DNA from 2 places in the Arthrobacter sp. DNA4 genome. Region 2 is predicted to be linked to the other one. Evidence: predicted binding sites of a transcription regulator. Region 2 holds the regulator's gene; the other holds the start of a gene.
The links. Region 2 encodes LexA, which represses DNA repair genes until DNA is damaged. Its sites were predicted from a motif close to TCGAACANNTGTTCGA; they were not measured.

Region 1: a site for LexA is predicted at 1,984-1,999, ahead of NMQ03_RS00895 (LexA family transcriptional regulator). Genes of this name have one in related genera too.

What each region holds. Positions count from the first base shown of each region.
Region 1 is NZ_CP101466.1:179,459-184,359, forward strand. It holds gene NMQ03_RS00885 (lmo0937 family membrane protein) at 1-109, shown strand, start outside; gene NMQ03_RS00890 (Y-family DNA polymerase) at 217-1,515, opposite strand; gene NMQ03_RS00895 (LexA family transcriptional regulator) at 1,539-1,970, opposite strand; gene NMQ03_RS00900 (hypothetical protein) at 2,144-2,596, shown strand; gene NMQ03_RS00905 (HAD family hydrolase) at 3,019-3,837, shown strand; gene NMQ03_RS00910 (hypothetical protein) at 3,963-4,226, shown strand; gene NMQ03_RS00915 (glycerophosphodiester phosphodiesterase) at 4,323-4,901, shown strand, end outside.
Region 2 is NZ_CP101466.1:1,628,910-1,633,810, reverse strand. It holds gene hisB (imidazoleglycerol-phosphate dehydratase HisB) at 1-349, opposite strand, end outside; gene NMQ03_RS07565 (histidinol-phosphate transaminase) at 411-1,529, opposite strand; gene NMQ03_RS07560 (LysM peptidoglycan-binding domain-containing protein) at 1,685-2,035, opposite strand; gene lexA (transcriptional repressor LexA) at 2,390-3,124, shown strand; gene NMQ03_RS07550 (ATP-dependent DNA helicase) at 3,173-4,901, opposite strand, start outside.

The DNA of each region.
Region 1 (4,901 bases), 1.4 Mb from region 2:
GCTTCTCGGATTGCTCGCGAACATTGGCGGCGGCCTGATCCACATCCTGTTGGTTGTCGCAGTGGTGGTCCTGATCTTCCACTTCGTCCGTGGCAGGTCCCGCGTCTAGCAACCCCGCGTCCCCGCCGCCGGCCCAGCGTCCGGCGGCGGGAACCGGCGGCCCAGGCCGCCTTGAACCGTCACGCCGCCGTGAACCCCTCAGGGCGGCGAGACCCCTCACGCCGCCTTGACCAAAGGAAGCTCGTCCCAGTGCGTTGTATAGCGGGGCGAGCGCATGTCCCGTTTCATGGTCCAGTCCAGCCCGGACTTGATGCCCGCGTGCCCCAGCCCGATGGTGCCCCGCCCGAAGCGGCGGCTCACATCCTCAAGCAGCGGCCCGATGCCGCGTTCCTCATGCCGGTTCTCGAAAGGCTCCAGGGGCGGCTGGTTTCCCGTGGGCCGCAGGTCGGTGAGCATCAGGCCCGCCTTGGCGTATTTGAGTCCGTCCCGGATGCTGGGCAGCAGCGCGTGCGCCGCCCTGGTGAGCAGCAGCGGATCCGCCGTAGGCATTGGCAGCGGGACGCATACCGATGGGTACGCCTGTTCGTGGTCCCGGAAGGGGGACGTGGCAGCAAACGCCGTCAGGACCTTTGCCTGCAGCCCGTGATTTGAGAGCCTGGCGCTCGCCTGCTGCCCGTAGATGCTGAGCACCTCCCGAAGTCCGGCGGCGGTGGTCACAGGGGTGGCGAAAGAGCGGGAAAAGATCAGCTGGTCGCGGCCGATGCGCTCTTCTTCCATGGGAATGCAGGGGGTGCCCCGCAGTTCCAGGACCGTGCGCATCAGCACCACCGAGAACTTATCCCTGATCATTACCGGATCCGCCCTGACAAGGTCCTGGACAGTGAAGATTCCCAGCACATTGAGCCGCTTTGTCAGCCGTCCGGCAATGCCCCAGATCTCATCGACAGGCAGCCGGGCCATCAAACCCTCCCGCACGTCAGCCGGAACGGACTCCCACAGGCAGACTCCGCCAAAGGCGGGATTGTTCTTGGCCCATTTATTGCAGAGTTTTGCCAGGGTTTTGGTGGGGGCGATGCCAACGCACACGGGAACCCCCACATGCCGCCGGACTGCCTCTTTCATCCTCCGGCCAAGGGCCAGCAGCTCATCCGGGGCGCCCTTGACGCCCAGAAAGGCCTCGTCGATGCTGTAGACCTCCAGCCAGGCGGAGTACCTGCCCAGCAGTTCCATCACGCGGGAACTGATGTCGCCGTACAGCTCATAGTTGCTGGATTTTGCCACCAGGCCCCACTCCTTGGCCCGGGGTGCGAGTTTGAACCACGGTTCGCCGGTGGCGATGCCCAGTGCCTTCGCCTCCGGGGAGCGGGTCACGGCGCAGCCGTCATTGTTGGACAGCACCACCAGGGGGCGCCCTTCCAGGGAGGGGTCGAAGGCGCGCTCGGCGGAGGCGTAGAAGCAGTTGACGTCCACGTGCGCGATCTGCGGCATCTGCCGCATGTGGACTGGTTTAGCCATGCTGTTCCCCAGGGACGGGCAGCTCAGACATGGTGCAGGCACCTGGTAGCGACGCCCCAGATGGTCAGCTCGGAAAGTGCCGGCACGTGGATGTCCGGGTATTTGCGGTTCTCCGCCTGCAGCACCACGCCAGTGCGGGTGATGCGCAGGCGCTTGACCGTCAGTTCGCCGTCCAGGACGGCGATCACCACGGACCCGTCCCTGGGCTCAAGGGCACGGTTGACAATCAGTTCGTCCCCGTCGCTGATGCCGGCACCCTCCATGGAATCCCCCGTCACCCGGACCACGAAGGTGCTGGTGATGTCCTTGATCAGGTGCGCGTTCAGGTCGATCCGGCCGTCGAAGTAGTCCTGTGCCGGGGATGGAAAGCCCGCCGCCACCGCCACCGGCGAAATCAGCACCGAGAACAACGAGGCGCCCGCGTCTATCACGCGGGGACCGACAATAACGCCCACAACACACCTTTATTCGAAAATATGTTCGATAGTTTCAGTGTAGACCCGAGGGCTGACAACGGGCACTCTCTGACGCCGGATAAGTTGCAGGGCCGGGGACTAGACTCGGGTCAAAGCGAGCTCTGGGGGAAGCGATGCGGATGCGTTTAGCAAGATGTTGGTTCGTTGCAGGTGTGCTGGCCGTTCCGCTGGCCGGATGTGAGTACGCCGGTCCAGCGGACACCGTAACCAAATCCCATGCCCAGCCCGGCAGCGGGCAAAAGCCATCCTTCGAGGAAAACGCCGGGCAGGTGGCACGCCTGCTCCAGGCGTCTGCGGATGAACCCGGCTTGCCGACCGACGAGGAACCGTCAGGGGAACTTTCGATTGTTCTCGCTCCCGGTGACTACGTGGTCAAGGGCGCATGTGCGGGCGTTCATGGCGTTAAGGTGTCCATTGTTCAAGGCGAAAAACCGCCGCTGACAGTTCCCTACACGTGCGACTCCGTCCTGGAGCGGTTCATCCGGCACACGGGCGGCCCGATCACCGTCAGCGCCGTTGCGCCCGTCGATAAGCCCGCCGCCGCCGGTGTGCTGCTCCAGCCGAACACTGATCCGCGCGCTTCGGAGTTGGAGGACTTGTCGTAGTGGGCAGCCCAACAGCTGCAACCCTGGCTGCCGGGTGAGTTGGGCGGATACGCAGGCTCAAGTTCCGCCATTGGCCAGGGAATATCGGCCGATCCGGGCAGCTACGAAGTGCGGTTCCTCTGTGAAGGAGCGCCTGAGGCTGAGTTTTCAGTGTCCAGCCCGGCGGGGGCAGAAGTTTTGGCTCCGGCGAGCGTCCCTTGCAACGGCGACGTCTTTAGGGCCCCGGTGGAGTTGCGGACCAAGGGGGCAGACTTCACCATGGCCCCAAGTAACGGGGTCAAGAGCCGCTATGCCTTCCGGCTCGTCCCGGCACCGTAGATAGCCCAACTCGAGGGAGCTGGACGGGATGCCGCCGAGCTTACGCACGGCTCCTGTCCGTGGAATCGGCGCACGGGAGCCAACCGCCCACGTAGACTTGCAGGATGCGGTTGGTAGCAAGCGATATTGACGGAACGATCCTCGGACACGACGGAAAAATCAGTGACCGCACCATCCGTGCCTTCCACGCCTGCCGGGATGCCGGCGTCGAACTGGTGTTTGTGACCGGCCGCCCGCCCCGCTGGCTGCACCCGCTGGAGGAACAGCTGGGCCACACCGGCCGCGTGATCTGCTCCAATGGTGCCGTGGTCTGGGACCTCGAGGCGGACCGCCTGGTCTCCGCCCGCACGCTGGCCATCGAGACCGTCCTGGAAGCCCGGCGCATCATCAAAACTCTCCGCCCGGCTGCGCTGTTCGCCGCGGAAACGCTTACCGGATTCCACCTGGAACCCGGCTTCATCGAAAACGAGTCCAGCGAACTGCTCGCCGAATTCACCCCGGCGCCGCTGAAGCAAACCCTCACGGACGATGACTCCGTGGTCAAGTTCCTCGCCATTGTCCGCGACGGCACCCCGGACGACTTCCTCGCCGAGGTGGGGCCCGCCGTCGAACACCTGGCCGCCACCACCCACTCCTCCCCGGGCGTTGCCATGCTGGAACTGTCGCTTCCCGGCGTGAACAAGGCCGTCACGCTTGCTGAATACGCAGGCGCGCTGGGCATCGACGCCGCAGACGTAGTGGCCTTCGGTGACATGCCCAACGACATCGAGATGCTCCGTTGGGCCGGTCAAGGGTACGCGATGGCCAGCGGTCATCCGGAAGCCATCCGCGCGGCCGGGCAGCAAGCGCCGCATTTTGACGACGACGGCGTGGCCCAGGTTTTGGAGGCCCGGCTCGCTGCCTTGGGCGTCCAGTTTTCCTGACGCCCGGGCCACCCCGGACCCGGCACCCCCATTTTCACAGCTTGCGCTCACCTGGCGTTTACCTTCCCTCCGTAGCGTGAAGCGTGGAGGGCAGGCGCCCTCCCGCCGGCTCGAAGGGGGCAACCATGGCACGAAACGTCAGGCAGCACGCGGCCGATGCGCCGCAGCGCAAAGCAACGCCCGCTCCGCACTGGAAGCAGCTGCGCCAGGGTGACCGGGTCCGGGTCCTGTTCGCGCCCGGTTTCGAGGCGGGCGGCGTGGTGGACACGGTCACGGCGGACCACACCGCGGTGTGGGTCCACCTGGACGCCGGCCGCGGGCGGACCCTGCTGCACTGCGGCGACGGCGTGGACATCCTCCCCTGCGGAGAGACCGCCTGCCTGGACTGACGGCGGTTCCGGGCGCGGGTGGGGCGGTAGGCTCGCAGTGTGATCCTGCCTTTCTTTGAGCACCCTGACGACGCCGGGCGGCAGCTTCCCATCGCCATGGCGCACCGCGGATTCTCGGCTGAGGGCCTGGAAAACTCCATGGCCGCGTTCCGCGCCGGCGTCGACCTCGGCTTCCGCTACCTCGAAACGGATGTGCACACCACGGCGGACGGCGTGCTGCTGCTCTTCCACGACGAAACGCTGGACCGGGTCACCGACGGCAGGGGCCGGGTGGCGGAACTTCCGGCCGCGGACGTGGCCAAGGCGCGGATCAACGGCCGCGAGCCCATCCCCACGTTCGACGAACTGGTCACCCAGCTTCCCGAAGCGCGGCTGAATCTCGACATAAAGGACTGGGGTTCGGTCCGCAGCACCGCTGCCGCGATCGAGCGGCACCAGGTGCACCACCGCGTCCTGGTGACCAGCTTTTCGGACCGCCGGCGGCGCGCGGTGCTGAAACTGCTCAGCCGGCCTGTGGCTTCGTCCGCCGGAGTGGCTTCGAACGCCCTCTTCACCTTGTTGGGGCCTGCGCTTCCACGCCCGGTGTTCCGGTGGCTCATGCGCCGGGTGCTCCGGGACGTGCATGCGCTGCAAGTGCCCGTCCGCTATGGGCGGGTGCCTGTAGTCACCGCCGGC
Region 2 (4,901 bases):
CCACAGCATTGGCAAGGGCCTCATCCAGCGGCACGGTGGCCTCACCGAACCGTCGGATTCCTGCCTTGTTGCCCAGGGCAGTCCGCAGGACCTCGCCGAAGGTGATGGCGACGTCCTCCACGGTGTGGTGGACGTCGATGTGGGTATCTCCGGTGGCCTTGACCGTCATGTCGATCAGCGAGTGCTTGCACAGGGCGGTCAGCATGTGGTCGTAGAACGGCACCGAGGTATCGATGTCCGATACGCCCGTTCCGTCGAGGTTGATCTCCACGAGTACGGAGGACTCGCTGGTGGCACGCTCCATGCGGGCGGTCCGGGCAGCAGCCGTATTCGATCCGGTTGGACTCATGGTGAAGGATCCTTAGTGCGAGAAGGAGTGGTTCAAGGCGACCAGCGCCGCAGTATCAAGTCTAGGCGTGAAGCGCGGCGTGGCCGGCAAGGATGCGTTCCAGGGACGTGAGGAAGGCTGTGGTTTCCGCCTCAGTGCCTGCGGTGACCCGGAGGTGGCCGGGGATGCCCACGTCCCTGATGAGCACGCCCGCGTCCAGCAGTTCCTGCCAGACCTGGTGCGGATTTTCCAGGGCGCCAAAGAACACGTAGTTGGAGTCCGACGCGGCGGGCTTGAGGCCCATCCTGGTCAGTTCGGCCACGATGCGGTCCCGCTGCTTCTTGATGTCTTCGACGTCGGCCATGAGCGCTTCGCGGTGCTCAAGTGCTGCCAGGGCGGTGGCCTGGGTGATGGCGGACAGGTGGTACGGCAGGCGGACCAGCCGCAGGGCATCGGTGACCTCGGGTGCAGCGGCCATGTAACCGAGCCGGGCACCCGCCAGGGCGAACGCCTTGCTCATGGTGCGGGACACGATGAGCCGCTCACGGCCGGGCAGGAGCTTCAGGGCACTGGGAGTTCCGTCGTGCGCGAACTCGTGGTACGCCTCATCGACGATGACGATGGCCTGGCTGTCGGCACCGGCGTCATAGACGGCCTCCACGACGTCCAGCCCAAGTCCCGTCCCGGTGGGGTTGTTGGGCGAGCAGAGGAACACGATGTTCGGCTGCAGTTCCTTGACCTGGCGGGCGGCCGACTCCGCGCTGAGGTCATAGCCCTCCGCGCGTTCCCCGGTGATGTACTGCGTGTCTGTTCCGCTGGCCAGCAGGGGGTACATGGAGTACGTGGGCGGGAAACCGAGTGCGGTGCGGCCCGGACCGCCAAAGGCCTGGAGGATCTGCTGGAGGACTTCATTGGAACCATTGGCGGCCCACAGGTTGGTTTCATCGAGCCCATGCCCGAGGTATTCGGCCAGGGCCTTCCGGAGCGCGGTGAACTCACGGTCCGGATAACGGTTCAGGCCCGCAGCGGCCTCCGTCACGGCGGCACTGATGGCGGCGCGCACGTCCGCGGGAACACCATGGGTGTTTTCATTGACGTTCAGCAGGATGGGGACGTCCAGTTGGGGCGCCCCGTATGGGGTCAGGCCGCGGAGGTTGCTGCGGAGGGGAAGCCGGTTCAGACGTTCTAGCTGGTCGTTCACCTGAACAGTTTAGTTGCCGCGGCAACGACCGGAAAATGTGACGGTTCCTGTTCGCCCTCGGCATGTCCCGCGGCCGCCCGCTTCACGTGAGGCGGCAGCGCAGGCAGCGGGCCCTGGCAGCCGGCGGAGGCGGCAGATCCGGCGGCTCCGGACAATCAGTGGGTGGGGACGAAGAGCTGCTGGCCCGGAAGAACGGTACCCGCGGCAAGGTTGTTAAGCTGGACGATGTCCGCCACGACGTCCCGGGCGTCCCGGTCCGGAGCGACGGCGCCCGCAATGGCCCACAGCGACTGGCCGGACTGCACGGTCACCGTAACGGTGGGCGTCACCGCAAGGTCGGCGGCCGAGTCCGACGCCTTGGCCGGGGAGTGGAAGAGGCCCGAAAGCGACAGCAGGAGTACAGCCAGGAGCACGAGCGGAACTCCGATCAGGACGATCCTCCCCCGGCGGGTCAGCCGCAGGGGCGCGGACGAAGGTGAAACCTGGTGAAGAGATAAAGCTGACATGAACTAAGCCCTCCTGGACTTGCCGTGCTGCCCGGGTGTCCGCCCGCTGCTGCCTTGCCGTTCATATCGCGCCGGGACTTCTCCCGGCCGCGTATTCGAATGGCGCATCTGCTGGTTAGAACACATGTTCGAACTTTGCTTGTTAAGTTTTAGCACCTATCAACGAACAATGTCGAGACTCGCTAGAACAAATGTTTGAAAAAGCAATGTGGCTGGCCTAGTTTTGAAACCACAGAACAACCACCACTGAAGTTGAACAGCAGGGTCTGACAATGACAGTGGGAGTCCTTCCGGCGGCACTGTGGAACAGCGGCCCACGGAAGATCCGGCGGCAAGCGAAAGGCATTGGCGAATATGGCAGCAGCAGCCGCCGGGGGCAGGACCGCCCCGCAATCCAAGAGGACAGCCAAGGGGCTGACCCCTCGGCAGAAAAAGATCCTCGAGACCATCCAGCGCTCGGTCAATGAGAACGGGTATCCGCCCTCCATGCGCGAGATCGGCGATACCGTCGGCCTTGCGAGCCTGTCCAGCGTGACCCACCAGCTTTCCCAGTTGGAGAAGCTGGGTTACCTGCGCCGCGACCCCAAGCGGCCGCGCGCCATGGAAGTGCTGATGCCGCTCACGCTGGACGGCGGGGGCAAAGGCGCCGGTGCGTCTCCTGCGCCGCAGGCTGCGGGCGGGGGCGCCACCGTCACCGAACTGCCTACCGCACTGGATACGGCCATGGTTCCTTTGGTGGGCCGGATTGCCGCCGGCGGGCCCATCCTCGCAGAACAGCTCGTGGAGGATGTCATGCCGCTGCCCCGCCAGCTGGTGGGCCAGGGCGAACTTTTCATGCTCAAAGTGGCTGGCGACTCCATGGTGGACGCCGCCATTTGCGATGGTGACTGGGTGGTGGTGAGGCGCCAGGCTGACGCGGCCAATGGGGACATTGTTGCTGCCCTGCTGGACGACGAGGCGACCGTGAAGACGTTCCGCCAGCGCGACGGCCACACGTGGCTGCTCCCCCAGAACACGCAGTACGAACCAATCCTGGGCGACCACGCCACCATCATGGGCAAGGTCGTCTCGGTCCTGCGTTCCCTCTAGCCTGCGCACGCCTGCGCGGCATCCGCGCAGGCGTTGTCCGGCAGTCCGTCAGGAAGCGTCGGCACCGAGCCGGTTGAGCGCGGCCAGCGCCTTGGCGCGGTCGGTGGTGGCCCAGAACGGGGGCAGCGCACCGCGCAGGAATCCTGCATAGCGTTCGGTGGCGAGCCGTGAGTCTAGGACGGCCACCACGCCTTTGTCCCCGGTAGACCTGATCAGGCGCCCGGCACCCTGGGCGAGCCGGATGGCCGCGTGGGTGGCGGAAACGGCCATGAAGCCGTTTCCCCCTGCCTGCGCCACGGCACGCGAACGCGCCGTCACCAGGGGATCGTCCGGCCGTGGGAAGGGTATGCGGTCTATTACCACCAGCCGGCAGGATCCTCCGGGAACGTCGACGCCCTGCCATAGGGACATAGTGCCGAAGAGGCAGGTGTCCGGTTCGTCGGCGAATTGCTTGACCAAGGCGGTCATGGTCGACTCGCCCTGGCAGAGAACAGTCATATTGAGCTTGGGCCGGAGGGCGTCGGCGGCCTCTTCGGCCGCCCGCCGCGAGGAGAACAGGCACAGGGCGCCCCCGCCTGATGCCTTGATGAGTGCTTCGAGTTCTGACAGCGCTTCCTGTGACACGCCGCGGCCGGGCTTGGGCAGGTGACCGGCTACGTAGAGGATGCCCTGCTTGGGATAGTCGAAGGGCGAGCCAACATCCACGCCCGTCCAGCTGGGGGCCCCGTCGCCTACCAGGCCCAGTCCCCCGGCCGCCGGTTCAAAGGCGGAGCCGATGGCCAGGGTGGCAGAGGTCAGCACGACGGTGTGGTCTGCGAAGAGTCCCTCCCGCAGCCTGCCGGCGACGGACAGTGGGGCTATGTTGATCAGCACCGGCGCACTGTCATCGGGCTGTGAGTATCCCTGGCCGGGATCGAAGGTGCTGGCGCGGGAGAACCACACCACTTCGCGGTTCTCGCGTGCAGCAATGAGCCTTTCGCAGAGTTCCAGGATGAGCATCAGCCGGGAACGCGCCAGCTGCCGCCCGCCGTCGGCTGTGGTGTTGCTGTCCCCTTTGGAATCGGACAACGCGGCCCGGCACGCTTCACGCAACTGGTCCACGCAGTCGAGCTGTTCATCGTTCAGCCCGTTGGGAAGCAGACCGTTCGGTGCGCCGGCAAGGGCCAGTTCCAGGTTGGCAGCTACGGCGTTCAGGGCGTCAACGGTGATGGCGGTATGTTTCCGGGCACCCGAAGCGGCAGCGTGAACCATAGCCACGGACAACTGTCCGGACACGGCGCCAGTGACCCGGTCCTGCAGTTCGTGCGCTTCGTCCACCACCACGACGTCGTATTCGGGCAGGACGGCAAGTCCCTCGAACGCGCTGACGGCCAGCATGGCGTGGTTGGTGACCACCACATCGGCCTCGGCTGCGTCTTGCCGGGCGAGTTCGCTGAAGCATTCGGCGGCCATCGGGCATTTCTGTGCCCCCAGGCATTCCATCGACGTCACGGAAACCTGGCGCCAGGCGCGGTCGGTCACGCCGGGCAGGAGCTCGTCCCTGTCGCCGGTGGTTGTCTTTTCGGCCCATTCGCGGAGCCGTACCACTTCCTTGCCGAGCTGCGACGATGGTCCGCCCACCGAAGCAGCGAAATGTGGAACGCTGGTGTCCTCTCCCAGGGAGAAGAGCTGCCCTTCCGATGGTTCCTCTGACGGGAAACCGCCTTCAAGCTTGTGGCGGCAAACGTAGTTGGACCGCCCCTTGACCAAGGCAACCTTGACCGGCCGGTCCAGTGCC